3 regions of the Pantoea sp. E2023-21 genome follow, and region 2 is predicted to be linked to each of the others. Evidence: predicted binding sites of a transcription regulator. Region 2 holds the regulator's gene; each other region holds the start of a gene.

Region 1 (10,196 bases), 1.2 Mb from region 2:
CACCTATTTATGTTTTAAGTTTGGACTTAGACCATTTCAAACCTGTCAACGATACCTTAGGGCACTCTGCGGGTGATTCCGTGCTTTGCGAAGTTGCATTACGCTTAAAAAATTGTGTTCGTGATAACGATCTCGTTGTTAGACTCGGCGGCGATGAATTTTTAATCGTCACTCAGAATCAACTTAAAGACCAGGATGTTACAACGCTGTGCAGTAGAATTTGCGCCGCTGTCAATCATCCTTTTGTCATTGGCGAGCACGAAATATCGCTGGGCGTAAGCATTGGTATCGTTAGTGCAACCCATAATCAGCAAACCGTTGAAGAGTTGATCCGATTCGCTGATATCGCACTCTATGAAGCAAAATCTGCTGGACGAAATAATTGGCAGTTTTATGTGGAAGAGATGAACGAGCGCGTTCAACAAAAAAGGCAGATGGAAACCGACTTACGTACCGCTATTCGCCAGGAAGAGTTTTTCCTTGAATTTCAACCTCGCTTTAAAATTAATGAAAATACGCTGTGTGGAGCAGAGGCGCTGGTCCGGTGGAATCATCCTGTAAAAGGTCAGTTCAGCCCTGAGCATTTTATACCGATTGCCGAACAAACGGGCCTGATAGTCCAGTTAAGCGACTGGGTTCTTGATAAAGCCTGTAGAACGGCGCTTACATGGCCTGAGACATTATTTGTTTCCGTTAATTTATCACCGGTTGAATTCGAGCGAGGGGATATTATTGCCAGAATTAACACGGTATTACACAACACCGGGCTCGCCCCTCAGCGATTGGAATTGGAAATTACTGAATCAGTTCTGTTGGACGATGCGGCGAAAGTATTGACTATTATGTCGAGTCTTAAAAAAATCGGCGTGCGGTTAAGCATGGATGATTTTGGCACGGGATATTCATCACTTAGCTATTTGCGAAAATTTCCTTTCGATGGCATTAAAATAGACAGAAGCTTTATTGCTGACTTATTAGGATGCGATGCCAGTCAGGCGATCATTGAGTCTATTGTCGGTTTAGGACGTGCGCTTTCGATGACAGTAACCGCAGAAGGTGTAGAAACCGCTTATCAATTTGATGAATTGCTCAGCGTGAAATGCGATCAGGCGCAAGGTTATTTCCTTGGAAAACCGATGACGGAAAGGCTTTTTTGGCAAAATTGCATCTCAGAGAAGCCGCAGTTACTTCCGCCCAAGCCAATAAGCATGCATGGAGGCTTACATCCGCTCTAACGCCTATCTTTTACTGTGAGCTCACCACAAAAAAGCCCGCGAATGTGCGGGCTTAAAGCGACGGTTGCTAAAGGATTTTACTCTAAGCGAACAGCTCGATTATTCCCACTCGATCGTCGCAGGTGGTTTACCCGAAATATCATAAACCACGCGGGAAATGCCGTTCACTTCGTTGATGATGCGGTTTGAGACGCGGCCAAGGAAATCATACGGCAGGTGCGCCCAGTGCGCGGTCATGAAATCGATGGTTTCCACTGCTCGCAGTGAAACCACCCAATCGTATTTACGACCGTCGCCCATCACGCCGACAGAACGGACTGGCAGGAACACGGTGAACGCCTGGCTGACTTTATTGTAGAGGTCAGCTTTATGCAGCTCTTCGATGAAGATGGCATCAGCACGGCGCAGCAGGTCGCAATACTCTTTCTTCACTTCGCCCAACACGCGTACGCCCAAACCTGGACCCGGGAACGGGTGGCGATACAGCATGTCGTACGGCAGGCCGAGTTCCAGACCGATTTTACGCACTTCGTCTTTGAACAGCTCTTTCAGCGGCTCAACCAGGCCCATCTTCATCTCTTTTGGCAAACCGCCCACGTTGTGGTGCGATTTGATCACGTGCGCTTTGCCGGTGGCAGAAGCAGCTGATTCGATCACGTCAGGATAGATGGTACCCTGGGCCAGCCACTTCACGTCTTCCAGACGCAGTGCTTGCTCATCGAACACTTCAACAAATACGCGGCCGATGATTTTACGCTTCGCTTCAGGATCGTTTTCGCCCGCCAGCGCATCAAGGAAACGCGCTTCAGCCGCAACGTGCACGATGTTCAGACCAAAGTGGTCGCCGAACATGTCGAGCACCTGCTCCGCTTCATTCAGACGCAGCAGACCGTTGTCGACGAACACGCAGGTCAAACGCTCACCGATGGCGCGGTGCAGCAGCATCGCAGTCACAGAGGAGTCTACGCCGCCTGAGAGGCCGAGGATCACTTTGTCGTCGCCAACCTGCTGACGAATACGCTCAACCGCATCTTCAATGATTTTGGCTGGCGTCCACAGCGCTTCACAGCCGCAGATGTCACGGATAAAACGCTCCAGCATACGCAGGCCCTGACGGGTATGCGTCACTTCTGGGTGGAACTGCACGCCGTAGAATTTTTTCTCTTCGTTAGCCATGATGGCGAACGGACAGGTTTCGGTGCTGGCAACGGTTTCAAAACCGGCTGGGATGGCGGTGACTTTGTCGCCGTGGCTCATCCATACGTCCAGCAGCGGTTTACCTGCTGCGCTAATCGCATCTTCAATGTCACGCACCAGCGCGCTTTGGGTCAGCACTTCTACCTGCGCATAGCCAAATTCACGCTCGTTAGAGCCTTCAACCTTGCCGCCCAGCTGCATCGCCATGGTCTGCATGCCGTAGCAAACGCCCAACACGGGCACGCCCGCGTTGAACACGTATTCCGGCGCACGCGGGCTGTTCAGCTCGGTGGTGCTTTCCGGACCGCCAGAGAGAATGATGCCGTTCGGATTGAACTGGCGGATTTGCTCTTCGGTGACATCCCACGCCCAGAGTTCGCAGTAGACGCCCAGCTCACGCACGCGGCGCGCAACCAGCTGCGTATACTGAGAACCAAAATCGAGGATCAAAATACGATGTTTATGAATATTTTCAGTCGTCATTGAGGCGTTTCCATTGGGATGGACTTAATAATAAAAGCGCCCGGCGAGTGCCGGGCGCTAAATTTTACGGGATTACGAACCCATGCGGTAGTTTGGTGACTCTTTGGTGATGGTCACGTCATGCACGTGGCTTTCATTGATGCCCGCGCCGCTGATACGCACGAACTCTGCTTTAGTACGCAGATCGTCGATGGTCGGACAACCGGTCAGGCCCATGCAAGAACGCAGGCCGCCCATCTGCTGGTGCACGATCTCTTTCAGGCGGCCTTTATAGGCAACGCGGCCTTCGATACCTTCCGGTACCAGTTTGTCAGCGGCGTTATCGCTCTGGAAGTAACGGTCTGAAGAGCCTTTGGACATCGCGCCCAGAGAACCCATACCGCGGTAAGATTTGAACGAACGGCCTTGATACAGCTCGATTTCGCCCGGCGATTCTTCGGTACCGGCCAGCATTGAGCCCACCATTACGGCTGCTGCACCTGCAGCAATCGCTTTAGCGATGTCGCCTGAGAAGCGGATACCGCCATCAGCGATAACCGGGATACCGGTGCCTTCCAGCGCGGCAACCGCGTCAGAGACCGCAGTGATCTGTGGAACACCGACGCCGGTAACGATACGCGTGGTACAGATCGAGCCAGGACCGATACCCACTTTCACCGCGCTCACGCCGGCCTGCGCCAGCGCCAATGCGCCTGCACCGGTGGCGACGTTGCCGCCGATGATTTCCAGGTTCGGGTATTTTGCACGGGTTTCACGAATACGCTGCAGCACGCCTTCAGAATGACCGTGTGACGAGTCAATCAGCAGCACATCAACACCGGCAGCCACCAGCGCATCTACGCGCTCTTCGTTGCCTGCGCCCGCACCAACCGCAGCGCCTACGCGCAGACGGCCTTCGGCATCTTTACAGGCGTTAGGTTTACGTTCGGCTTTCTGGAAATCTTTAACGGTGATCATGCCCAGCAGGTGGAAGCTGTCATCAACTACCAGCGCTTTTTCAACACGCTTTTCGTGCATTTTGTGCAGCACAACTTCACGAGCTTCACCCTCTTTAACCGTGACCAGGCGCTCTTTCGGTGTCATCACCGCAGAAACAGGCAACGTCAGGTCGGTCACAAAACGCACGTCGCGGCCCGTGATGATGCCCACCAGTTCGTTTTCGGTGTTGACCACTGGGTAACCGGCAAAGCCGTTACGCTCGGTCAGCTCTTTTACGGCGGCCAGCGCGGTGGTTGGCAGCACGGTCTGCGGATCGGTAACGACACCGCTTTCGTGTTTTTTCACCTTACGAACTTCGTCCGCCTGGCGCTCAATTGACATGTTTTTGTGAATAAAGCCCAAACCCCCTTCCTGCGCCAGTGCAATCGCCAGACCGGCTTCGGTCACGGTGTCCATAGCAGCGGAGAGCATCGGGATGTTCAGACGAATGTTTTTCGTCAGTTGAGTGCTGAGATCAGCGGTGTTGGGTAAGACAGTGGAGTGAGCGGGAACGAGCAGAACGTCGTCAAATGTGAGGGCTTCTTTAGCGATTCTTAGCATTGCAATATCTCCACCTGGGGGCGATTAAAACAGATAAAATATTGCCGCGGCATTATACAGGCCGAAACCGATTGCCTCCAGTGTTTTTTCAGAAAAAGTCTTGATCCTCAGGGCAAGCAATGTAGTATCAGTTGATTAACCCTCTGATTTAAAATTTGATCTACATCACATGTCGCTACCGCCAACCGCCAATATTTTTACTGTCAGCCGCCTGAACACCACGGTGCGCCAACTGCTGGAAAATGAGATGGGCCTGGTGTGGCTCAGCGCTGAAATTTCAAATTTCACTCAGCCTTCTTCCGGCCATTGGTACTTCACGTTGAAGGATGACGGTGCACAAGTACGCTGCGCGATGTTCCGCAATAGCAATCGTCGCGTCACCTTCCGTCCTCAGCACGGCCAGCAAGTTTTAGTGCGCGCCAGCATCACGCTGTATGAACCGCGTGGTGATTATCAGTTGATTATCGAAAGCATGCATCCAGCCGGTGAAGGCTTGCTGCAACAGCAATTCGAACAGCTGAAAGCGCGTTTAGCAGCGGAAGGCTTGTTCGATCAGCAGTTCAAACAGCCGCTACCCGATCCGGCGCGTCTGGTGGGTGTGATTACCTCTGCCACCGGCGCCGCACTGCATGACGTGTTGCGGGTGCTGCATCGACGCGATCCGTCATTGCCGGTAATTATCTATCCTACGGCGGTGCAAGGCGTGGATGCGCCCGCTGGCATTGTGCGTGCCATTGAACTGGCCAACCAGCGTGATGAGTGTGACGTGCTGATTGTCGGCCGTGGCGGCGGTTCACTGGAAGATTTATGGAGTTTCAATGACGAGCGCGTGGCGCGGGCGATTTTTGCCAGCCGCCTGCCGATCGTCAGCGCCGTTGGGCACGAAACCGATGTCACCATCGCCGATTTCGTTGCGGACTTACGCGCGCCAACGCCTTCTGCCGCGGCAGAACTGGTGAGCCGTAATCAGCTGGAATTGTTGCGCCGTTTGCAGTCACAGCAGCAGCGCATGGAGATGGCGATGGATTTCTATCTGGCACAGCAACAGCGTCGCTTCACCCGCATTCAGCACCGTTTACAGCAGCAGCATCCGCAACTCCGTCTGGCGCGTCAGCAAACTGCGCTGTTCCAGCTGCAGCGTCGCCTTGGCGAAGCGATGGACCAGCGCATGCGTACCGCCAATCGTCAGCAGGATCGCCTGCTACAACGCCTTAATGCGCAGCAACCGCAGGGACGGATTCTGCGCGCTCAGCAGCAGCTCCAGCAGTGGCATTATCGTCTGCAGCAGGGCATGGAAAAGCAGCTCAATCACAACCGTCAGCGCTTTGGCAACCTGGCCGCGCAGCTGGAAGGCGTGAGTCCTTTGGCGACGCTGGCGCGTGGATTCAGCGTAACAACCGATACGCAAGGCCTGGTGGTGAAAAAAACTCAGCAGCTGAGCAAAGGCGATCTGTTGCGTACCCGGTTGGATGATGGCTGGGTGGAAAGCCAGGTTACCGCGCTTGAACCGCAGAAATCCCGGAGCCGTAAAGCGCGTTGATAGTATGAAAACTATACTTTCTGGCACATTCACTAAGAAGCCAGGGAGTTTGGTATGCCTTTTAGCGTAATTCCTCCATACATGCTGCGTAACATCATCGATAACTGCTCCGGTGCGCAGCAAGACTATGCGCGCCGCACCCTCACCCACGTTCAGCAACTGATGGCTGAACATAATCATCAAACCACCAACGCCGACACCGCTAAGCCAGGCATCGTACAGCGCGCTATCTACGACGCCGAGGGCACGCAAAATCTGCCCGGCACGTTAATCCGCGAGGAAGGCCAGCCCGGAAACGGCGACGTCGCGGCTGAAGAAGCATGGAACTATCTCGGCATTACCTACGATTTCTTCTGGCAAACCTATCAGCGCAATTCCCTCGATAACAAAGGCCTCAAGCTCGATGGCACCGTGCATTACGGTAAGGAATACCAGAATGCCTTCTGGAACGGCCAGCAGATGGTATTTGGCGACGGTGACGGCCAGATTTTCAATCGCTTCACCATCGCGCTGGATGTTGTCGCGCACGAACTGACGCACGGCATAACGGAAACCGAAGCCGGACTGATCTACTTCCAGCAGGCAGGCGCACTGAACGAATCGATGTCTGATGTTTTTGGCTCACTGGTGAAGCAGTTTCATCTTAAGCAGAGCGCCGATCAGGCTGACTGGATCATCGGTGAAGGTTTGCTGGCGGGTGGGATCAATGGCCGCGGGTTGCGCTCAATGTCGTCACCCGGCACCGCTTATGACGATCCGGTGCTGGGCAAAGATCCACAACCGGCCAATATGGATCACTATATCGAAACGCGTGAGGACAACGGCGGCGTGCATCTCAACTCCGGCATTCCTAATCGCGCCTTCTATCTCGCCGCTAAAGCGTTGGGCGGCTTCGCGTGGGAACTGGCGGGTCAAGCCTGGTATGACACGCTGTGCGACAAGACGCTACCGCAGGATGCCGATTTCAGCACCTTTGCGCGCTTTACCGTGCAGCACGCCAATCAACGGTTTAATCAATCAGTGGCGGAGAAAATTCAATCCGCCTGGCAGCAGGTGGGCGTAACGTGGACATCCAACTGACCGACGATGCCATCATTGAGCTGGCGCGTGAAGGCGGTATCGCCTTTATACCCAAGCTGCGCGGTGAGCGGCGTTTTACCCTGGCGGACTTGCCCGAGCCGCAAAAACAGCGCGTCTGCCAGGTGCTGGAACAGGCCATGCCGCTCGGCGAACCGGAAGATCAAGCGGCAAACATGGGACGTGGCGATCAACGCTATTACCGCATTCAAATCACCTATGCCACACATCGTGAGGCTGGGACACTGGTGATTTTAATTCCAGAACAACTGGCACCACCCGAGCTGCAATCGCTGTGGCGCGACGGCGAATAGGTTATCAGAGATCTCTCAAGGCATAGCGTAACTGACTGACTATACTCATTATGTGGCTAGCTAGTCCACGTCGAAGAAAACACCCTTAGATGAGGTCTCTGCTATGACACAAAAAAAGCAACGAGGTGGTGCCGGGAACTTTGCAGAGGACCCGGAGCGCGCCAGGGAAGCAGGTAGCGCTGGCGGCAAAGTCAGCGGGGGTAATTTCAGAAACGATCCTGAAAGAGCCAGGGAAGCTGGAAGAAAAGGAGGTCAAAAAAGCCGCCGCCCTTCCAAGCAGCAGTAATTAAGGTGCCTTAAAGGAAGAGATGTGCCACGGAAGGTTTTAAAAAAAAGGCCGACATCATGATGTCGGCCTTTCTCATAGTTGAACTTACTTGCTGTCTGGCAGCGCGTAAGCAATCACGTAATCACCACGGTCTGGTGACTGACGTGCGCCACCTGCGGAGATCAGGATGTACTGTTTGCCGGTTTTCGGCGAAACGTAGCTGATTGGACCGCCCTGGCTGCCGACTGGCAGACGTGCTTTCCACACTTCTTTACCGGTTGAGCTATCGAAAGCGCGCAGATAGTAATCCTGCGTACCCGCGATGAACACCAGGCCACCCTGCGTAGCCAGTGTGCCGCCTAAGGTCGGCATACCAATTGGCATCTTCGCGCGCATCTTGATGCCAAATGGACCGGTATCTTCGACGGTACCCACCGGCACCTGCCACACGATCTGACGGGTTTTCATATCAATCGCCGACAGCGTACCGAACGGCGGAGCCTGGCATGGAATGCCCAGCGGTGACATGAAGCGGTTTTTATTTACCGCATACGGTGTGCCTTTCAGCGGAACCGCGCCCATACCGGTGTTGATCGCTTCGCCACCGTTGCTGGCTGCGGTCTTGCTGGTGTCTTGTGGAATCATCTGTACCCACAGGCCCAGACGCATATCGTTGACGAACATATATTGATTGTTCGGGTCAAACGAGATACCGCCCCAGTTCATACCGCCCAGTGAACCCGGGAAGCTGAGGGATTTATCGGTGTCCGGTACAGTAAACAGACCATCGTAACGCATGCCTTTAAAGGCAATACGGCACGCCAGTTGGTCGAACGGCGTTGCACCCCACATATCAGACTCAGACATTTTCTGATTGCCGATGTTTGGCATTTCTACCGAATGCGGCTGCGTTTTGGTGTACTGCTCGTTCGGGATGTGACCCTGCGGCATCGGCAGCTCTTCAACTTTGGTCAAAGGCTTGCCGGTCAGGCGGTCCAGCACCCAAATCATGCCGGTTTTTGCCCCGATAACAACGGCTGGCTTGTTGGTGCCATCCTTCATCGGGAAGTCTACCAGGCTTGGCTGCATTGGCAGATCAAAGTCCCACAGATCGTTATGCACGGTCTGATAAACCCATTTCTGCTTACCGGTAGTCGCATCCAGCGCCAGGATTGAGGCGCCGTATGTGTGATCCAGTTTGGTACGGTTCGCACCCCACAGATCCACTGACGAGCTACCCATTGGCAGGAACACGGTGTTCATCGCCGGATCGTAAGACATTGGTGCCCACGAGTTCGGTGTGCTGCGGGTGTAATCTTTGCCCGGCATCAAAATCGCATTGGGATCGTCATTGCCTGGGTCAAACGCCCAACGCATCTGACCGGTGATCACGTCAAAACCACGCAGCACGCCGCCAGGCATATCGGTTTGGACGTTATCCGCAACGCGACCGCCCACCACCACGGTGGTACCGGCCATCGCGGGAGGTGAAGTCAGCTGATATTGCGGATCGGGCGCATTGCCCAGGCCGGCTTTCAGGTCAACCACACCGTGCGTACCGAAGGTGTCGCACAGCTCACCGTTGTCGGCGTTAATAGCAATCAGACGCGCATCAATTGTGTTCATCAGAATACGACGCTGACAAGTATCACCCGCAGGCAGCACAGCGGCAGTGACCGGCGTTGAACCCGGCTGCGTTGGCTGCTGCAGCGGTTTAGTCGCATCGAAATAGGCTAAGCCACGGCAGCGGTTCCACACTTCGGCCTGCGCGTTGATTTCGCGTTTCCAGATTTCCTTACCGCTGTCTGCTGCAACCGCAATCACATTGTTGTGCGGGGTGCACAGGAATAGCGTGTTACCCACCTGCAATGGGGTTTGCTGATCTTCCGCGCCGTTACCGGTTGGGCTGATCGGCGTATCGCCAGTGTGGAAAGTCCAGGCGACCTGCAAGTCTTTCACGTTATCGCGGGTAATCTGATCGATGGCAGCGAAGCGGTCGCCACCCGGCGTACGGCCGTAGCTGCTCCAGTCTTGCTGAGGTTTTGATTTATCGACCGGAATCAGCGGCAGCTGTTTACCGTCAAACGCAACGGAAGGATGCGGCTGGAACATCTGCACGAAGGTGGCCACCATGCCAACCACGATAACCGCAGACAGCGCATAAGAGACTTTCGCCAGAGAGCTTTTGCCTTCGCTTTTACGCAGGGCTGGCCAGGTGAGGAACGCAAACAGCATCAAGCCCGCTGGCACCATCAAGCGCGATACCAACGGCCAGAAATGCAAGCCCGCATCAAACAGTGACCAAATCAGCGTGCCAGCAAACACCAGAATAAACAGGGTGACGGCGGATGATTTGCGACGGAAGAACTGAATGGCCGACAGCAGCATGACGATACCGGCGATAAGGAAGTACCAGCTGCCGCCCAGCGCGACCAGCTTGCCGCCGCCGATAGCGAAGAACAAGCCGATTGCCAGCAGGACCAAGCCAAACAGTACGGACCAGATGCTCAGCCCTTTGCCGGGACGAGCGGAATTTTCTGCCA
Region 2 (10,196 bases):
CCGACTGAACGCCTGTTAGCGCATTTTCGATATGGCGAAAGGCTGTTTATCGAGCAGGGCCATATTGTTGGCTGCCTTGGCGTGAAGTTATCAGCGGAAGTGTGCGATCTCTCTGAACCGATGCGCGATGCGCTGCAACAGGGTGCGAATGCCATCATCGCAGCCTACACACGCTGTTTAACCGATGTGGCGGCTGAGCAGGCATTGCCCTATGACCAAACTCCGCAGCAGCTGGCGCATCGTTGCTACTTGTTGTGGCTTGGGGCCAGTTTGCAGAGCAAGATTTCCCGAGAATCAGGTCCGATTAGCCTGGCGCTCGACACCATCGAACAGTGGCTGATGAGTCACTGATTTTTAAAAATCCGCGTTACTAGACGACCGGTCTTCCTGGAGCAATCATTATGGCGAGTAAGCAGCTGTTCTCCCCACTCAAAGTGGGCGCGATTACCGTACCGAACCGCATTTTCATGGCCCCGTTGACGCGTCTGCGCAGCATTGAGCCGGGCGATATCCCAACGCCGTTGATGGCGGAATATTACCAACAGCGCGCAAGCGCCGGTTTAATCATCACCGAAGCCACTCAGATCTCTTTCCAGGCGAAAGGTTACGCCGGCGCGCCGGGTCTGCACACACAGCAGCAAATTGCCGCGTGGAAAATGATTAACGAAGGCATTCATGCTGCTAAAGGTCACAGCGCCGTCCAGCTGTGGCATACCGGCCGCATTTCGCATAACAGCGTGCAGCCAGAAGGCAAAGCGCCTGTCGCACCCACCGCGCTGGCGGCGGGTACGCGTACTTCCCTACGCGCCGCGGATGGTTCTGTCTATCGTGAAGACACCTCAGTACCGCGCGAGCTGTCAGTGGCGGAAATTCAGCAAATCGTAAAAGATTTTGGTCAGGCCGCCGCCAATGCGCGCGATGCCGACTTCGACCTGCTGGAGCTGCATTCTGCGCACGGTTATCTGATGCACCAGTTCCTTGCACCTGACTCAAACCAGCGTACCGATGAGTATGGCGGTTCGATTGAGAAACGTGGCCGTTTCGCGCTGGAAGTGGTGGATGCAGCAATTGCCAACTGGTCTGCCGACCGCATTGGGATTCGCGTTTCGCCAATCGGTGCCTTCCAGAATCTGGAAAATGGCCCGGACGAAGAAAAAGCGGCGCTGTGGTATATCGCCGAGCTGGGCAAACGCGGCATCGCCTATCTGCACCTATCTGAGCCTGACTGGGCGGGTGGACAGCCTTACAGCGATGCCTTCCGCGAGAAAGTGCGTGCGCTGTTCCCTGGCGTCATCATCGGTGCGGGTGCCTACACCGTTGAGAAAGCCGATGATCTGATTGCTCGCGGCCTGATTGATGCGGTGGCGTTTGGCCGCGACTTTATCGCTAACCCGGATCTGGTGGCGCGTCTGCAGCAAGATGCCCCTCTCAACCCGCAACGTCCGGAAAGCTTCTACGGCGGCGGTGCGGAAGGGTATACCGATTACCCCACCCTGTAAGAAAATGGCTGCCGCCGTGGATTGGCGGCAGCGTTGTTTCATCAGTGTGTATACTAAGTTGTCTTGTCATTCACTGATGACGTTTTAAAAAAGAGGATGTTATGCGTTTACTTCACACCATGTTACGCGTTGGCGATTTGCAACGTTCCATCGACTTTTACACCCGCGTGCTCGGCATGCGCGTGCTGCGTCAGAGCGAAAACACCGAGTACAAATACACGCTGGCGTTTGTTGGCTATACCGAAGAGAGCGAAGGCGCGGTGATTGAGCTGACATACAACTGGGGCGTGGACAAATATGATCTCGGCAACGCCTACGGCCATATCGCGCTGGGCGTGGACAATGTGGCCGACACCTGCGAACGCATTCGCAGCGCCGGCGGCAACGTGACGCGTGAAGCGGGTCCGGTGAAAGGCGGTTCTACCATTATTGCGTTTGTTGAAGATCCAGACGGTTACAAAATCGAGCTGATTGAAAATAAACATGCCGGTCACGGCTTAGGCAACTAATGTTGCTCGTCAGCCTGCTAATTGCAGGCTGACTTCCCTCTCCTGCTGCACCCTCCTGCGATTTTTGCCATAATGCGCGCTGCCCTATTTATTGCCATGAGATCCTGATGTCTGAATCGAACGCTTTAAACGCTCTCCACCAACGCTTCCGCGGTTTTTATCCTGTCGTGATCGATGTTGAAACCGCTGGTTTCAATGCACAAACCGATGCACTGCTGGAAATTGCAGCCACAACGCTGAAAATGGATGAAGACGGCTGGTTGCATCGCGATGAAACGCTGCACTTCCATGTGGAACCGTTTGAAGGCGCCATTCTCAATCCTGCGGCGCTGGCGTTTACCGGTATCGATCCCACCAATCCGCTGCGCGGTGCGGTAAGCGAATACGAAGCGCTGCATGCGATTTTTAAAATGGTACGCAAAGGCACCAAAGACAGCGGCTGTAATCGCGCCATTATTGTGGCGCACAATGCCACTTTCGATCTTAACTTTGTCATGGCGGCCGCAGAACGCGCCAGCCTGAAACGCAATCCGTTCCACCCTTTCGCCACGTTTGATACTGCGGCATTAAGCGGATTAGTGTTGGGGCAAACCGTATTGGCGAAAGCCTGCAAAGCAGCGGGAATGGAGTTTGATAGTACGCAAGCGCATTCGGCGCTGTATGACACCGAGCAAACCGCGACGCTGTTCTGTGAGCTGGTGAATCGCTGGAAACGCCTTGGTGGCTGGCCATTGGCTTTCAGTGAAGAACCCGCTGACGACGCGTCCGTCGAATAGCCAAAGAAAAGGCCGACATGTGTCGGCCTTCTGCATTATTCCGCTTCTTTATACTTCTCAGCGGTCTCTTTCAGCAGCGGCTGAAGTTCGCCGCGCTGGAACATTTCCACGATGATGTCGCAGCCGCCGACCAGCTCACCATCAACCCACAGCTGCGGGAAGGTTGGCCAGTTCGCGTATTTTGGCATTTCAGCACGGATATCCGGGTTCTGCAGAATGTCCACATAGGCGAAACGCTCGCCGCATGCGGAAAGCGCCTGCACGGCCTGCGCCGAGAAACCGCAGCTTGGCAGCTTCGGAGAACCTTTCATGTACAGCAGAATCGGGTTTTCTGCGATCTGACGCTGAATTTTTTCAACAGTACTCATTATTGCCTTCCTTAATCCTTCACTTCGTGTTTGTTTATTGTAGCGATTTCGCTCCCGTACTGAAAACGGGATTTTGTGTTTGCGCCTGCTAATCGCCATGTTTGTTAAGTCAATTCATGACAAATAACATTTTCATATCATTAATTGGCATTAATAAATTAATAATTAGCAATAGTTTCGCTGGGTTAACCAGCTGAAATCGCTCATTTTTGCTACAGAATCAATCTGGTAACATATTAATGGAAAAAGGCCTTACCTTTTGGAAAAAAAGTGGATTAGAATTGCCTCGGCGCTGGTCACTTGATCAGATTTCTCTCACTTTGCCGCAGTCTGTGTTCATTCAGCCTGCTTAACCTGTAACCGGATTATGCGTCTACTAATTACGCTTTTCATACTGGCTTTAGCCCAACTGTTCTTTAATGTGGCTGCTGCATCTCCGCATGCACCCGTTAATGCCAGCTCGCTCAAAGCAGAGAAAAAGAGCGCACGTGAAGACGAGCGCCGCAAACGACGTCCGGTGAAAACCACCACAAAAAAATCGCGCCTGACTGCTGTCCAAAAATTCAAACTAAAAAAACAGACCAAAACAGAAACCGCGCTGCACAAAACCACCAGCAAAAAATCCCCGCTGAAACTTACCGCTAAGAAATACGGTCATCAACGCCTGGTGAAGAAATCTCCCGAAGTGGTGGTTGATGACGAAGCGGTTGCGCTTACCGGCATTAAAATGAGTAAGTCGCACCGCCAGCGTTATCAAAAAGCGCGTGAAACGGCGATGACCAAATTAATGGGGCAACTCGGTAAACCTTATCAATGGGGCGGCACCTCGCCACATACCGGTTTCGACTGCAGTGGATTGGTCTGGTACGCCTATAAAGATCTGGTGAAATTCAAATTTCCGCGCACCGCCAATGAGATGTATCACTTGCGTGATGCTTCCCCGATCAAACGTGAAATGCTGGAGAAAGGGGATCTGGTGTTCTTCCGCATTAACAATCGCGGCACCGCTGATCATGTTGGCGTTTATCTCGGCAACGGCAAATTCATTCAGTCGCCGCGTACCGGCAAAGATATTCAGATTAGCGCTTTGGGAGAGGATTACTGGCAGAAACACTATGTGGGCGCGCGTCGTATGATGACGCCAAAAACCATTCGCTAATTGTTGCGCAACAAACAGAAAAAAGCCGGATGCTGCACACAGCTCCGGCTTTTTTGTTAATGCATGATCGCGGTAAAACTGAAGGCGATAATCATCAACAGTGCGCCAACAGTGGTCATTAGCGCCAGCTTCAGGTCAGTATTCATCACAACTCCTTAGTCACACAATTAATGGGGTTAACGCGATTTTCGCACAGCAATCGGCAAAAATCTCGTGTTATCCGCGCGGGCTTGTTAGAATCGCCGCCTTTCGTTGCGCAACAGATTTTGCGCGTGCTGTATTTTCAGCATAATGAAGTGATTTCGTCTGCTATAACACCCCGTTTTGCCCGCCTTTTGGGCTGTAAAAGCGTTAGCAGACGCAAACGTTTAACAATATACTTATCAGTGAGTTGCGATAAGCCCAGGAGTACCATTTTCATGGCAACAATTAAAGATGTCGCAAAACGCGCAGGTGTCTCAACCACCACGGTTTCGCATGTCATCAACAAAACGCGTTTCGTTGCGGAAGAAACGCGTAACGCCGTATGGGAAGCGATCAAACAATTACACTACTCGCCAAGTGCCGTGGCGCGTAGTCTCAAAGTGAATCACACCAAAACCTTAGGTCTGCTGGCAACGTCCAGTGAAGCGCCCTATTTTGCTGAAATTATCGAAGCGGTGGAGAATCGTTGTTTCGAACGCGGCTATACGTTGATTCTCGGCAATGCGCACAACGATCTGCAAAAACAGCGCGCCTATCTGTCGATGATGGCGCAAAAGCGCGTCGATGGTTTGCTGGTGATGTGTTCTGAATATCCGGACGATTTACTGCAAATGTTGGAAGAGAACCGCAATATCCCGATGGTCGTCATGGATTGGGGTGCTTCGCGCGGTGATTTTACCGATACGGTGCAGGACAACGCGTTTCAAGGCGGCTATCTCGCCGGGCGTTATCTGATTGAACGTGGCCATCGCGATATTGGTGCCATCCCTGGCCAGATGGAGCGCAACACCGGCGGCGGACGTCACGCAGGATTTCTGCAGGCGATGAACGAAGCAGGCATTACAGTGCGCCCAGAATGGGTGGTTCAGGGCGACTTTGAACCTGAATCCGGTTATCAGGCAATGCAGCAGATTCTTAACCAGAAACAGCGCCCAACCGCCGTGTTCTGCGGCGGCGATATTATGGCGATGGGCGCAATTTGTGCCGCCGATGAGATGGGTTTGCGTGTACCGCAAGATATCTCGGTGATTGGTTACGATAACGTGCGCAACGCGCGCTATTTCACGCCTGCGCTGACCACCGTACACCAGCCTAAAGCCGAACTGGGTGAAAAAGCGCTGGAAATGCTGTTGGATCGCATCACCAGCAAACGTGAAGATCCACAAACCATCGAGGTTCAGCCTACGCTGATTGAACGTCGTTCAGTGGCGTACGGCCCATTCCGCGATTATCGCCGCTAAGCTGACACTTCGCTGAGCCATTCGTGGTTCAGCGTTTCAGCATCCCCCAGATAAGCCAGTAACCACTCAAGCGCCGGCGACGTGCGTTGTTCAGCCCAGCTGACGCAGCACGGACTATCAGGAAAGGCTTGCGGCAGCGACAGTTCGACCAATTTATGACTGTCCAGCAGCGGACGCGCCAAATGGCCCGGCACCATTCCAACGCACAATCCTGCCAACAAACACGCCATCCCGGTTTCCCATTCTGGCACCACCAGCCGCCGCTGATTATCTAGCGTCCAGGTCATACGGCGCGGCAATGCACGCGACGTATCTTCCAGCACCAGAGATGGCCACGCTCGCAACGTTTCATCATCCAGTTCAGTGCTGTTAACCAGTGGATGATCCGGGCTGACCACACAACGCCAATTCAGCGCGCCCATATCCTGAAACGCAAAACGTCCACCGACGGGAATTGCCTGCGTGGCGCCAATCGCGACATCTACCCGGCCATCGGCTAATGCATCCCACACTCCGTTAAACACTTCGTAGCTGATAATCAACTCCATATCGGGAAAATGACGATAGAAGTCCTTCACTAATTGCCGCGTGCGCTGCGGTTTTACAATGCAGTCAACCGCGATACTCAATTCACCGCGCCAGCCATTCGCCAGTTGTTGACACTGCCTACGCGTTGCCAGCATTTTTTTGATAACAGATCGCCCTTCACGAACGAAGTGCTCGCCGGCTGGTGTCATGACCACTTCGCGATGCTGGCGCTCAAACAGCGGTACCGCCAACCAGGTTTCCAGCTGACGCACGGTATAGCTGACGGCAGAAGGCACGCGATGCAGCTCCTGCGCGGCCGCGCTAAAACTGCCGGTGCGCGCCACGGCATCCACCACTTCAAGCGCATATTCTGACCACATATTTTTGCCTTCAAAAAATTTAACAGCTCCATGCAAATATTAGCGTTTCACAAAGCGCGTTGCATCCTTTTACACTCCCGGCGTTCAACCTGCCCAAAAGAGAATCAACATGTTGTCGTCTAAAGCATTTATGCCTTATCTCGCCGTGCTCAGCATGCTCGGCTTTCTTGCCACGGATATGTATTTACCCGCCTTTGGCGATATGCAGCGTGATTTTGCTAGCGCACCCGGCACTATCAGCGCCAGCTTAAGTCTGTTTCTCGGCGGTTTTGCCTGTGCACAGGTATTTTGGGGGCCGCTGTCGGATCGTTATGGACGTAAACCGATTTTACTGGCGGGTTTAGCCATCTTCGCCCTCGGCTGCCTGGGTATGCTTTGGGTAACCGACGTACGCCTGATGTTGGCGCTGCGCTTTGTGCAGGCCATTGGCGTGTGTGCTGCAGCCGTGAGCTGGCAGGCGTTGGTGGTAGATCACTATCCAAAAGCCAAAGCGAATAAAGTGTTTGCAACGATTATGCCGCTGGTTGCGCTGTCTCCTGCGCTGGCACCACTGCTTGGCGCCTGGCTTATCAGCCACTTCCACTGGCGCAGCATCTTTATCACGCTGACATTGGTCGCGGTGGTACTGCTGATCGGTACGCTGCAGTTAACGTCGGCTAAGCGCGAAAAAGTGGCCGGTGGTACACAACCTGGCTGGTTAACCTTACTGGGCACGCGCGTCTATAGCGGTAACGTCTTGATCTATTCTGCTTGCTCGGCGAGTTTCTTCGCCTGGCTGACGGGATCACCTTTCATTCTCGCCGCTGCTGGCCTGACACCGGGCGATATTGGCCTGAGTTATATTCCGCAGACTATTGCGTTTTTAATTGGCGGTTTTGGCTGTCGCACGCTGTTAAATCGTTATCAAGGTGCACAACTGTTGCCATGGTTGCTGGTGCTGTATAGCCTGAGCATCCTGAGCCTGTTTGTTATCGCCTTAATGCCTTCAGCGCCGCTGTTCGTATTACTCATGCCATTCTGCGGCATGGCGCTGGCCAATGGCGCGATCTATCCGATTGTGGTTGCCAGCGCATTAGCGCCCTTCCCGCACGCCACCGGCAAAGCGGCCGGATTACAGAACTTGTTCCAGTTAGGATTGTGCTTTGTCGCCAGCCTGTTGGTCTCTGCTGGCCTTGAGCAAGCGCTGTTTAACACGACTTTAGTGATGGTGGCCACCGTGGTACTGGCGTGGGCGGGGTTTGTCTGCCAGCGAGCAGTAAACGCACAAAGTGATATTGCCCACACTTCCCGTCCCTGCGAAGATAATCATTAAGGCAACGATTTTCGTTAGCAAACTAACGATCACCCGTTGAATATTGACCCACGTGAGCATATACTCAGTGGGTCAGTAATTCTGTATTAAATCAATAATATAAATGTAATACCTTTAGCGACCCTGTCGCGGGATGGCGTCTGCACGATACTCCAGTGTTACGTCCAACTTTTCTATTCAAATTCATACCTCTGTAAAACGTCGGATTTTTGGCGCACGGGTTTTCCGTGAGTTCTCTCACAGGTCTTGGGAAATTGGCTATTCTTTTTCTCAGGTTCAGATCGGAAGGTGATGGAGAAGCTATGAGTTCATCTGTTATAGAAGAAGTGAGCCTTGAAGAAAACCACTGGTATCGGATCGTCAATGAACTGCTAGAGCGCGCAGATATTGCAGTTAATGGCACTCGTCCCTGGGATATTCAGGTAAAGCATCCAGATTTTTTTAAACGCGTTCTTGAAAACGGTTCTCTCGGCTTGGGTGAAAGTTACATGGACGGTTGGTGGGAGTGTGAACAACTCGATATGTTCTTCCATCGCGTATTAAAACATCATCTGGACCAACAATTACCGCGGCATTTTAAAGATACGTTGCGCATTGCAGCTGCGCGTCTCACTAATTTGCAATCAAAAAAACGTGCCTGGATTGTCGGTAAAGAACATTACGATCTCGGCAATGATCTTTTCTCATTAATGCTTGACCCTTATATGCAATATTCCTGCGGCTACTGGAAAGATGCCGAAACATTGGAAAATGCGCAGCAGGCAAAACTGGATCTGATTTGCCGCAAGTTACAACTGGAACCGGGCATGACGCTGTTGGATATCGGTTGTGGCTGGGGCGGGCTGGCAGAATATGCGGCGCGCCACTATGGCGTAACGGTGCATGGCGTGACGATTTCAGCCGAACAGCAAAAAATGGCTCAACAACGCTGTGAAGGTTTAGATGTCACTATTTTGCTGCAGGATTATCGCGATCTTAATAATCAATATGATCGCATCGTCTCCGTCGGTATGTTTGAGCATGTCGGGCCGAAAAACTATGCCACTTATTTTGATGTTGCTGACCGCAATCTCAAGCCAGACGGCATATTTTTGCTGCACACCATTGGTGCCCTCACGACAGATATGAATGTCGATCCGTGGATTGATAAATATATCTTCCCGAACGGTTGTTTGCCGTCGGTTCGACAAATCGCGGACGCCAGTGAGCCACATTTCGTTATGGAAGACTGGCATAATTTTGGCACGGATTACGATACAACGTTAATGGCGTGGTACGACCGTTTTCAGGCTGGCTGGCCGCAACTGGCCGAGAAATATGGCGAACGTTTTAAACGGATGTTCGATTATTATCTCAATGCCTGCGCCGGTGCGTTTCGTGCCCGTGATATTCAGCTGTGGCAGGTGGTGTTTAGTCGTGGCAAGGATGGCGGATTACGCGTTGCGCGTTAATGCGCATCTGGAAATGAATCAAGGCGCCGCATGGCGCCTTTTTAAACCGCATTATTCTGCGCTATCAAGCTGCGCCAGTGCGGCGGCTTCACGCTGCGCTAAAACGCGTTCAACCGTTTCCACAATCGCTTGAGTATGAGGATCAATCTCAATATTGACCTTATGACCAAACTTCTTCGCGCCTAGCGTGGTGCGCTCCAGCGTTTCTGGAATCAGATGCACACAGAATTTGCTTTTCGTCACGTCGCCCACGGTTAAACTGATTCCATCGATGCCGACGAAACCTTTATGCAGAATATATTTTATCTGCGTGGCGTCCTGTAATTTAAACCAGATTTCGCGGTTGTTTTCTGACTGGATGATTTTGCAGATTTCCGCCGTGGTCATAATATGGCCAGACATTAAGTGACCGCCAATTTCATCGCTAAACTTCGCTGCACGCTCAATATTCACAACATCACCCACCTTTAATTCACCCAGGTTGGTAATGCGCAATGTTTCTTTAATCAGATCGAAGCTAACCAGATCGCCGTTAATCTCGGTCACGGTCAGACAGCAACCGTTATGTGCCACCGATGCGCCCAGCGCCAGTCCCGGTAACAGATCGTCCGGTAAGCGCACAATATGGGTACGAAACAGATCTTTCTCTTCAATGCCGACAATTTCTGCCGTGCCTTGCACAATTCCAGTAAACATAATCTCAGCCTCTGCAAAGTTTGCGTCAGTTTATCACAGCTTGTCGGCGGCAGCTTAATTTGGCGGGGTTCAA
Region 3 (10,196 bases), 1.5 Mb from region 2:
GCGATCGAAGTAATCAGTCAGGATGGTGGCATGTCTGCACAACCAGTAGATATTCAAATTTTTGGTCGTTCATTGAGAGTGAATTGTCCGCCTGAACAGCAAGATGCGCTGAATCTGGCCGCAGAGGATCTCAATCAACGGTTGCAAGATTTAAAAGTTCGCACTAGAGTCACCAATACAGAGCAACTGGTGTTCATCGCCGCGTTAAACATCTGCCACGAGTTGGCACAAGAGAAAGGTAAGACGCGCGACTATGCTGCAAATATGGAACAACGTATCCGCATGCTGCAGCAGACCATTGAACAAGCGTTAGTTGAGCAAGGTCGCATAACTGATCGCCAGGGCCCTAATTTTGAATAACACTTCATGGTCCTCATGCTAGAGTGACGGTGAAGTAAATTTTCTCTGAGATGTTTGCAAGCGGGCCAGTCCCCTGAGCCGATATTTCATACCAACAGAATGTGACGCTCCACAATTTGTGCGCATGCTCGGTTCGCCCGAGAAGCCTAATAGTTGTGACGGCATGTTCACCTTGAACCAAGGGTTCAAGGGTTACAGCCTGCGGCGGCATCTCGGAGATCTCCATTTAGTAGTTTTGATTCGCAAATGTTCACGTCGCCATAAGGCGACATGAGCCCAGACGCGAATCCCCCGGCTTTCATGATCATGATATAGTGGCTGCAACAGCTCACTCTGCCGGGGATATCATGTCAGCACCCTCATTTCTCGACCGCCAAGACATCCGTCAGCATGTGCGCCATTTGCGCCGTAATCTCACGTCTGAGCAACAGGAACAAGCTGCCGATCAGTTGGCTGAAAACGCCATCAATATTGCGCCAATCGCGAATGCGCATCGTATCGCACTGTTTTTGTCCGTCGACGGTGAAATCAACACCCGCCCGCTGATCGCCAAACTGTGGCAGCATAAAAAGCAGGTTTATCTGCCGGTGCTGCATCCCTTCTCGCCAGGCAATCTGTTGTTCATCCGTTACACACCCGAAACTTCACTCACGCCAAACAAGCTACGCATTCCGGAACCGCCGTTAGATATCACACAACTGGCAACGCTGGATCAGCTCGATGTCATGCTGGTGCCGCTGGTGGCGTTTGACCATGCAGGCCAACGCTTAGGTATGGGTGGCGGATTCTATGACCGCACGCTGCAAAACTGGCAGCAACATGGGTTGCTTCCCGTGGGGATTGCGCACGATTGTCAGCGTGTGGAAGCGCTGCCGGTGGCCGCATGGGATGTGCCGCTGCCCGCGATACTGACGCCATCAAAACTGTGGCAATGGGAAGCGTAAGAAGGGAAAAACAAAGGGCGCCAAGGGCGCCCTGTTTAATCAGTACAGCAGACGGGCACGGATGGTGCCCGGAATGGCCTTCATCGCCTGCAGCGCTTTATCCGCCGCATCCTGCTCAGCATCAATATCAATCACCACGTAACCCATAATCGGCGTGGTTTGCAGATACTGCGCGGCGATGTTAATACCCTGCTCGGCGAAAATCTGGTTGATAGCTGTCAGCACACCCGGACGGTTCTCATGGATGTGCAGCAGACGACTGACACTTGCCGCATGCATCGGCAGCGAAACTTCCGGGAAATTAACGGCAGACAGCGTAGAACCATTGTCCGAGTATTTCGCCAGCTTGCCCGACACTTCCAGACCAATATTCTCCTGCGCTTCCTGGGTTGAACCACCGATGTGTGGCGTCAGGATGACGTTGTCGAACTCGCACAGCGGAGAGTTAAACGGTTCGCTGTTGGTTGCAGGCTCAACCGGGAAGACGTCGATCGCTGCGCCGGCCAAATGTTTGTTCGCCAGAGCCTCACACAGCGCTGGGATATCGATCACGGTACCGCGCGCGGCGTTGATCAGTAGCGAACCCGGTTTCATTAATGCCAGCTCTTCAGCACCAATCATATTCTGCGTAGATTGCGTTTCAGGAACGTGCAGGCTCACCACATCGCTCATATTAAGCAGATCGGACAGATGGCGCACCTGGGTCGCATTACCGAGCGGCAGCTTGCTTTCAATATCGTAAAAGAACACGTGCATGCCCAGGCTCTCGGCCAGCACACCCAGCTGCATGCCGATGTGACCATAACCGATGATGCCCAGTTTCTTGCCGCGTGCTTCAAACGAACCGTTCGCCACTTTATTCCAGATACCTCGGTGCGCTTTGGCATTGGCTTCAGGAATGCCGCGCAGCATCAGCAGCATTTCGCCAATCACCAGTTCAGCAACTGAACGGGTGTTGGAGAACGGTGCGTTAAACACCGGCACACCGCGCTTCGCTGCAGCGCCGAGGTCAACCTGGTTAGTACCGATACAGAAGCAACCGACTGCCACCAGCTTTTCCGCGGCAGCAAAGATCTCTTCGGTCAGTTGGGTACGGGAACGGATACCAATGAAGTGCGCATCGCGGATGGAGGATTTCAGCGACTCCGCATCCAGCGCCCCTTTGTGAAACTCGATGTTGGTGTAGCCCGCTGCACGCAGGTTTTCCAGCGCACTCTGGTGAACGCCTTCCACCAGCAGGAACTTAATCTTGTCTTTTTCCAGTGATACCTTTGCCATTTCCCGACCCTATTCAGAATTCAATGAGGACTACCATAAGGTAGCCTTCTGTCAAAATATCAAAAATTTCGTGCGCAGCAATACAAACGATTGCCTGGGCGCCAGCACGCGCCCACGCGGAGACAGCACAATGCCGTACAAAATCGTGACATCCTGGGTGGACGAAGTACGAACTCACTGCTGATGAATCTTTTGTGACATAAGTCACCAAATTTCAGCCTGGCGAGAAAAGATGTTTTGCGGATGGAAATAACCGGCGCATCACGCGCGCCGGACAGATCATTTTACGATGGTTTTCACACCGTCAGCGGTGCCGATCAGCGCGACATCCGCGCCACGGTCAGCAAACAAGCCAACAGTCACCACACCCGGCAGCGCATTGATGGTTTTTTCCAGCTCGCCAGGATTGAGAATACGCAGATTATGCACGTCGAGAATAATGTTGCCGTTGTCGGTAATGACGTTTTGACGATATTCCGGCAAGCCGCCGAGCTTGACTAATTCACGAGCCACAAACGAACGTGCCATGGGAATCACTTCAACCGGTAGCGGGAAGTGGCCCAACACATCAACTTCTTTCGAAGCATCGGCGATGCAGATGAATTTTTTCGCCACTGCCGCAACGATTTTCTCACGCGTCAGCGCTGCGCCGCCGCCCTTAATCATCTGCATCTGCGGATTAATTTCATCAGCACCATCCACGTAAATCGACAGCTCATCAATTTCGTTGAGATCGAAAACATGAATGCCTAACGCTTTCAGTTTTGCCGTTGACGCTTCCGAACTGGAAACCGCACCTTCAATCTGATTCTTCATGGTGCCAAGCGCATCAATGAAATGCGCTGCAGTTGATCCCGTGCCCACGCCGACAATTGTGCCGGGTTCTACGTACTGCAGCGCTGCCCAACCTACCGCTTTTTTCAGTTCATCCTGGGTCATGATATGTTTAAAACCTGTGCGACATCGAAGTGCGCGTAGTATAAAACAAGGCGCTGTAAAAAAGCGCGACTGTTAGACAGCCGATTTAACGCTTTGGAAGCCAGCCCGCAAAAAAGCGTCGCAGCACAATTTGACAGTTTTATGGCATAGTAATGTCCACCCTGAACGAGAGAGAACAACAATGAAACGCCCGGATTATCGAACGCTTCAGGCGCTGGATGCTGTGATTCGCGAGCGCGGCTTTGAGCGTGCCGCACAAAAACTCTGCATTACCCAATCTGCGGTTTCGCAGCGTATTAAACAGCTGGAAAATTTATTTGGTCAGCCGCTGCTGGTGCGTACCGTGCCGCCGCGTCCAACCGAGCAGGGTCAAAAACTGCTGGCGTTGTTGCATCAGGTTGAGCTGCTGGAAGAGGAGTGGCTGGGCGACGATAATGGCGGAACCACGCCGCTGCTGCTGTCGCTCGCGGTCAACGCCGATAGTCTCGCCACCTGGCTGCTCCCCGCGCTGAAGGATGTACTGGCCGATTCGCCGGTGCGCCTGAATTTGCAGGTAGAAGATGAAACCCGCACGCAGGAACGTCTGCGTCGCGGTGAAGTGGTTGGCGCGGTGAGTATCCAGCCGCAGCCATTGCCAAGCTGCTTAGTGGATCAATTGGGCGCGCTCGATTATCTGTTCTGTGCTTCACCTGATTTTGCTGCACGCTATTTTCCGAATGGCGTAACGCGCTCTGCGCTGCTGAAAGCGCCGGCAGTGGCGTTTGATCATCTGGATGATATGCATCAGGCGTTTTTGCAGCAGAATTTTGACCTATCACCGGGCAGCGTGCCCTGCCACATCGTTAACTCGTCAGAGGCCTTTGTGCAGCTGGCGCGTCAAGGTTCGGTGTGCTGTATGATTCCGCATTTGCAGATTGAGCGGGAATTGGCGCAAGGTGAGCTGGTGGATTTGACGCCAGGTTTATATCAGCGTCGTATGCTGTACTGGCATCGATTTGCCCCGGAAAGTCGCTTAATGCGCAGCGTAACCGACGCACTGATTGCGCACGGACATCGCGTGCTGCGTCAGGATGTTTTGCCTGCGTAATAATCGGGTCGCCATCATTGGCGACCCGCATAAACCTTACGGCGTATTCGGTTTAATTTCGAAGACCACATCCACCTGATCGTCAAAATGAATACTCTGCTGCTCGTAGGTTTGCTGCGCAGTGGTATCGGCTGGTGCAGCGGCGGCTTTATACATGCGCGCCATCGGCATCGGTTGATAGTTGGCAACGTGGTAGCGAATGCTGTAAACCGAACCCAACTTAGCGTTAAACCCTTCTGCCAGTGCGCTTGCCTGCTGTGTCGCATTGGCAATCGCCACTTTGCGCGCCTTCTCTTTGTAGCTGTCTGGATTCGCGACACCCAATTCTACCGAACGGATTTCATTCAGGCCGGATTTTAACGCACCATCCAGCAGCTCATTCAGCTTGTCCAGCTGACGTAACGTCACCTGTACCTGACGCTCTGCACGATAACCTTTTAGCACCGACTTACCTTCTTTGGTGTAATCGTACTCCGGCTGCGTGCTGAGGTTTGCCGCATCAATATCTTTTTTCTCGATACCGTTCTTTTGCAGGAAATCAAAATATTGCGCCACGCGGTCATCAGCTTGTTTTTTCGCTTCCGCCGCGTCTTTCGACGAAACATTCACCACAATAGCGAGCGTCGCGAGATCTGGCGTGGCATCAACGCTTGCCTGTCCAGAAGTCACCACATGCGGTCCATTCGGCAATTCGCCTGCCTGAACGAAACCGGAGAGCGCGCCCGTGCTCATTACGGCGGCCAGCGCCAATGCTTTTAGTTTCACGAAAGTCCTCCTTGAGGGGTTCAATTTGCAGGTCGCCACTATGGCTAAACCTAAAACACATTACCATGCGTGATGCTCAGAGTTTTGAATCAACAAAAAGTTCGGGCACTCTGCTGTTTTTGCGTTGCCGCGATCGCAAATTTAGCTGCACAGATTCGCCAAAAAAACAGTTAAACGTTTCTATTAAAGAAACACAACAGAGTTCGGGAGAGTGCAATATGACAGAACAGCCGCTCAGCCAAACTGCCACCAGCGTTCGTGCTGGACGCACGCGCTTTCTGATGCTCGGTCTGGTGTTTATAAACATCATTATCAACTATATGGATCGGACAAACTTGTCGGTTGCCGCGACGCAAATGGCAGGCGAATTACGCTTCACGCCGATGGAGATGGGATTGATCTTCTCCGCATTTGGCTGGATCTACGCTGCTTTACAGATCCCCGGTGGATTTCTGATCGATCGGCTCGGCGCCCGCGTGGTGTATGGCGTGGGATTGTTCGCCTGGTCGTTAATCACCGCGTTGCATGCGCTTGCCAACAGTTTTGGTGCGCTGTTTGGTCTGCGACTCGGCGTGGGTGCGTTCGAAGCGCCAGTAATGCCGTCCAACAACCGGGTGATCTCCAGTTGGTTCCCGGAGCAGGAGCGCGCTACGGCTATCGGCATCTACTCTTCAGCGCAGTTTGTTGGTCTGGCCTGTATGACGCCGCTGCTGTTTCATCTGCAGGATGCGTTTGGCTGGCGCGGGCTGTTTTTGCTTACCGGCCTCGCGGGTATGGTGTGGGCGCTGGTGTGGTATTGGCTCTACCGCGAACCCAATCAGCATAAAGGTGTGTCCGAAGCTGAGCTCAACTATCTGCGTAACAACGGTGCGCTGCTGGAGAGCCGGCAAAACACACAGCAACCCAAAGCGCGCTGGAGCGACCTGGCGCAGATGTTCCGCAGCCGCAAACTGGTCGGCATCTATATTGGTCAGTTCACCATTTCTGCCACATTCTGGTTCTTTCTCACCTGGTTTCCGACCTATCTGGTGGAATATCGCCACATGGGTTTTATTAAGAGTGGTTATGTCGCTTCGGTGCCCTACTTCGCCGCCTTCTGCGGCGTGCTGCTGGCAGGATTCGCCTCGGATCGTATGATCCGTCGCGGTGTCTCCGCCAGCGTCGCGCGCAAGCTGCCGGTAATCCTCGGTCTGTTCCTGACGCTGTTTATCCTCGGCGCCAATTACACCAACGATTCCACACTCATCATTCTGTTTATGTCGCTAGCGTTCTTCGGCAACGGCCTGGCGACCATTACCTGGGTATTTGTGACGGCTCTGGCTCCGCGCCATTTAATTGGTCTGGCGGGCGGCGTATTTAACTTTACCGGTGCGCTGTCATCCATCGTTGTACCGATTGTGATTGGGGCGCTCATTGATGGCGACAACTTCGCTCCCGCCCTGGCATTTATCGCCGTACTGGCCGGGATTGGCATCTGCAGTTATCTGTTTATTGTCGGGAAAATCGATCATGTTAGCGCGGGCTAATCACAATTTGCGCCAGCGATTGCAGCTGTTGCAAACGCTGCGCGAGGTGCGCCTCATCGCCCTGCCAGATTTTGGCGAACGCCAATGCTGCACGGTTATTATCAATCGGCTGCGCCATGCTGATCTCACCGTCATCGCGATGCCAGATCAGCGAATCCCTGGCGCGTTTGCGCGCCAGCAGCGGGGCAATTTGCCGCCACTGTTCGTCGCTAAAACGCGGGCGCAGCGACTCATCACTCTCCGCCGCCAGCAGCGACACGCCAATGACCGATTGCCAAGCCGGCAACATGCGAAAACCCGCCAGCGCCTGGCTAGCGTTGATGCGCTCACCGGGTTCGGAGTGCCAGATGTAGATCACCTGATCTTCCCACAGCACGCCGAGCGCCACCACGATATCGCGCGGTGCATGGCGTTCCAGCTGCGGCAGCGCCTGTGCAAACAGCGAAGAACCGCGTATCGCCTGTGCCGCCAGCGCGTGAATGCCGGGGCCGGGCAGATAGCGGCGATGCTCATCCTGCGTTGTCAGTCCAATCGCCGCCATGGTCATCAGCAGACGATTGACGCGCGTACTGTTCATCCCCATCTGGCGCGCCAATTCACGACAACCTACGGCTTTATCACTGGACACCAGATATTGCAGGCAGCGAATACCGTCAATCAGGCTTTGGTTGGGTTGAGAAGACATAGATCACCTGCGGCGGGCAAAATCCAATCTTAGCCTTAGAGTCAGAGGAATGAAATGATGCAGACTTTCTCTTCACAAAATGTGCGCCACTTTCCGCAACAACGGCTACAAACGGACTTACTGATCGCCGGGGGTGGACTCGCGGGGGTGTGTGCCGCCCTGGCCGCTGCGCGCGATGGCCTTGACGTGGTGCTGATTCAGGATCGCCCGGTGTTAGGCGGTAACGCCTCGAGTGAAGTGCGTCTTTGGGCCAACGGCGCCACCTCACACATGGGTAACAACAACCGTTGGGCGCGTGAAGGCGGCATTATGGGCGAAATCATGGAGGAGAACCTGTGGCGTAATAAAGAAGGCAATCCAGTGCTGTTTGATATGGTGCTGCTGGATCTCGTGCAATCACAACCCGGTCTCACGCTGTTGCTCAACACGGTTGTTACCGATATCGAAAAATCGGGCCGCCGCTTGCAGTCGGTACAGGCGTTTAATGCCATCAACCAAACGCGTTATCAGGTTTCGGCTCAACAGTTTATCGATGCCAGCGGCGACGGTGTGTTGGGCTATTTGGCCGGCGCAGCGCATCGCGTTGGGGCTGAGTCCGTGGAAGAGTTAGGTGAGAAGATGGCACCGGGCGAGAATTTCGGCCACAAACTCGGCCACTCCATTTACTTCTACACCCAGCGCGTAGCGCAACCGGTGCGTTTTATACCGCCCTCTTTCGCACTGAAAGAGATCACCGCCATTCCGCGCTATAAACGCCTCAGCTCGCAACTGAACGGCTGCGATTTATGGTGGCTGGAATGGGGCGGACGCCTTGATACCGTGCATGAGAGCGAAACCATCAAGTGGGAACTGTGGAAAATTGTTTGGGGCGTGTGGGATTACATCAAAAACTCTGGCGAATTCCCGGATGCCGACAACCTCACCATCGAATGGGTTGGCCTGATTCCTGGCAAGCGCGAGAGTCGGCGCTTTCTCGGCGATACGATGCTTTGCCAGCAGGACATTATCGAGCAGCGCGATCATTACGATGCCGTCGCTTATGGCGGCTGGTCGATTGATCTGCATCCAGCCGACGGTGTGTACAGCGAACACGATGGCTGCCGCCAGTTCCACAGCAAAGGCACCTACACCATTCCCTTCCGCGCGCTCTACAGTCAATCGCTGGACAATCTGTTCTTAACTGGTCGCCTGATCTCCGCGACACACGTCGCCTTCGGTAGCGCCCGTGTGATGTGTACCTGCGGTGTATTAGGCGAGGTGGTTGGACGTGCGGCCGCAATCTGCCAGCAACAGCAGCTAACACCCACCGAGCTGGCGCAGCCGCAACGCGTTGGACAGTTGCAGCAGCATTTGCTGCGCCAGGGTGCGTTTATTCCGCGGCATCGGCTGTCGAATCCGGTGCGAAATGCGCATGTCACGGTAAGCAGCACTTTGCAGCTGCGCGACTTGCCCGCCGATGCCGGTTGGCAACCGCTGAAATCACGCTGTGCGCTGCTGCTGCCACTCAAAGCGGGTGAACGCTTACCCGCAATCAGCGTACAGCTACGCGTCACAAACGCGCAGAAAATGCAGGTATCGCTGCTCACCAGCGCTAATCCCGCCAATACCTGCGGCGACCGTCAACTCGCCACGCAAACTGCCACGGTAGATCAACCAGGCACTTATCGTCTGAGCTTTGATTATCTTGCCGATTACGATCGCTACGTGTTTATCGCCTTTGAGGACAACCCCGCAATTGAAGTCGCGTTGACCAGCCAGCGCTTGCCGGGCGTAATGATGGTTTTCAACAGTCTGAATCCGCGCGTGGCGAAACGCACACGTCAGATTAACGATGGCGATTACGGTGTTGATGAGTTTGATTTCTGGCTACCGCGCCGCGCGCCACAGCAGATTTTGCTGGCCTTTGCACTGGAGACGCCGCTGCAACTTTGGCACCGCGACTATCTGCTCAATGGCAGGTTACGTCCGGAACAGCACACCAACAGCTGGGTTCCGGCGCTGGATGATGCGCATCCCAGCGTGAGCTGGCAATGGGCCGAGCCGCAGCAGGCACAACACCTCACCTTACTGTTCGATAACGATTTCGATCACGCGATGGAAACCGTGCAAATGGGCCATGCACAGGCGGTGACGCCACACTGCACCACGCATTATCGCCTGTGGCTGGATGAGAGGCTATTGGCTGAAGTGACGGAAAATCACCATTCGCTCTGTCATCACGTGGTGCCAGAAGGCGTGAGTTTTAGCCAGATTCGGCTGGAGTTGATCGCCAGTGCAGGCGCGCTGCCTGCACTGTACGGATTACATCTGCATTAGAGAGCGGCAATACCCTGTCGTGCCAGCTGCATGGCGATAAACCACATCACGCCGCCAACCAGCAAATTGATGATGCGTTGTGCCCGCAGGGTGCGCAGCCGTGGTGACAGCCACGCCGCCAGCAATGCCAGGCCGAAGAACCAGATTATTGATGCGCTCACGGTGCCAAAGGCAAACCAACGGCGCGCGTCCGCTGATGGCAATTGGCTGCCGAGACTGCCGAGCACCACAAAGGTGTCGAGATAGACGTGCGGATTGAGCCAGGTGACCGCGAGAATGGTGGCGATGATGCGCCA

The links. The regulator PurR, encoded in region 2, represses purine synthesis genes. The targets are predictions, from matches to a motif close to CANGCAAACGTTTGCNTG.
Region 1: the regulator PurR is predicted to act here: its motif matches at 4,515-4,532, upstream of guaB (IMP dehydrogenase).
Region 3: the regulator PurR is predicted to act here: its motif matches at 2,662-2,679, upstream of serA (phosphoglycerate dehydrogenase).

The regions. Positions count from the first base shown of each region.
Region 1 covers NZ_CP195344.1:2,098,254-2,108,449, forward strand. Annotated here, with positions in the region: gene ACRQ84_RS09900 (bifunctional diguanylate cyclase/phosphodiesterase) at 1-1,235, shown strand, start outside; gene guaA (glutamine-hydrolyzing GMP synthase) at 1,335-2,915, opposite strand; gene guaB (IMP dehydrogenase) at 2,988-4,454, opposite strand; gene xseA (exodeoxyribonuclease VII large subunit) at 4,624-5,994, shown strand; gene ACRQ84_RS09920 (M4 family metallopeptidase) at 6,049-7,074, shown strand; gene ACRQ84_RS09925 (protealysin inhibitor emfourin) at 7,059-7,385, shown strand; gene ACRQ84_RS09930 (con-10 family general stress protein) at 7,489-7,671, shown strand; gene ACRQ84_RS09935 (glucose/quinate/shikimate family membrane-bound PQQ-dependent dehydrogenase) at 7,759-10,196, opposite strand, start outside.
Region 2 covers NZ_CP195344.1:914,015-924,210, reverse strand. Annotated here, with positions in the region: gene ACRQ84_RS04450 (TetR/AcrR family transcriptional regulator) at 1-351, shown strand, start outside; gene ACRQ84_RS04445 (alkene reductase) at 402-1,499, shown strand; gene gloA (lactoylglutathione lyase) at 1,601-2,008, shown strand; gene rnt (ribonuclease T) at 2,116-2,784, shown strand; gene ACRQ84_RS04430 (Grx4 family monothiol glutaredoxin) at 2,820-3,155, opposite strand; gene ACRQ84_RS04425 (C40 family peptidase) at 3,520-4,311, shown strand; gene ACRQ84_RS04420 (cytochrome bd-I oxidase subunit CydH) at 4,368-4,457, opposite strand; gene purR (HTH-type transcriptional repressor PurR) at 4,731-5,756, shown strand; gene punR (DNA-binding transcriptional activator PunR) at 5,753-6,664, opposite strand; gene punC (purine nucleoside transporter PunC) at 6,774-7,976, shown strand; gene cfa (cyclopropane fatty acyl phospholipid synthase) at 8,279-9,427, shown strand; gene ACRQ84_RS04395 (riboflavin synthase subunit alpha) at 9,479-10,123, opposite strand.
Region 3 covers NZ_CP195344.1:2,399,604-2,409,799, forward strand. Annotated here, with positions in the region: gene zapA (cell division protein ZapA) at 31-360, shown strand; RNA gene ssrS (6S RNA) at 400-583, shown strand; gene ACRQ84_RS11275 (5-formyltetrahydrofolate cyclo-ligase) at 708-1,304, shown strand; gene serA (phosphoglycerate dehydrogenase) at 1,344-2,582, opposite strand; gene rpiA (ribose-5-phosphate isomerase RpiA) at 2,862-3,521, opposite strand; gene ACRQ84_RS11290 (LysR family transcriptional regulator ArgP) at 3,703-4,608, shown strand; gene ACRQ84_RS11295 (oxidative stress defense protein) at 4,645-5,373, opposite strand; gene ACRQ84_RS11300 (MFS transporter) at 5,592-6,899, shown strand; gene ACRQ84_RS11305 (IclR family transcriptional regulator) at 6,886-7,584, opposite strand; gene ACRQ84_RS11310 (FAD-dependent oxidoreductase) at 7,642-9,900, shown strand; gene argO (arginine exporter ArgO) at 9,897-10,196, opposite strand, start outside.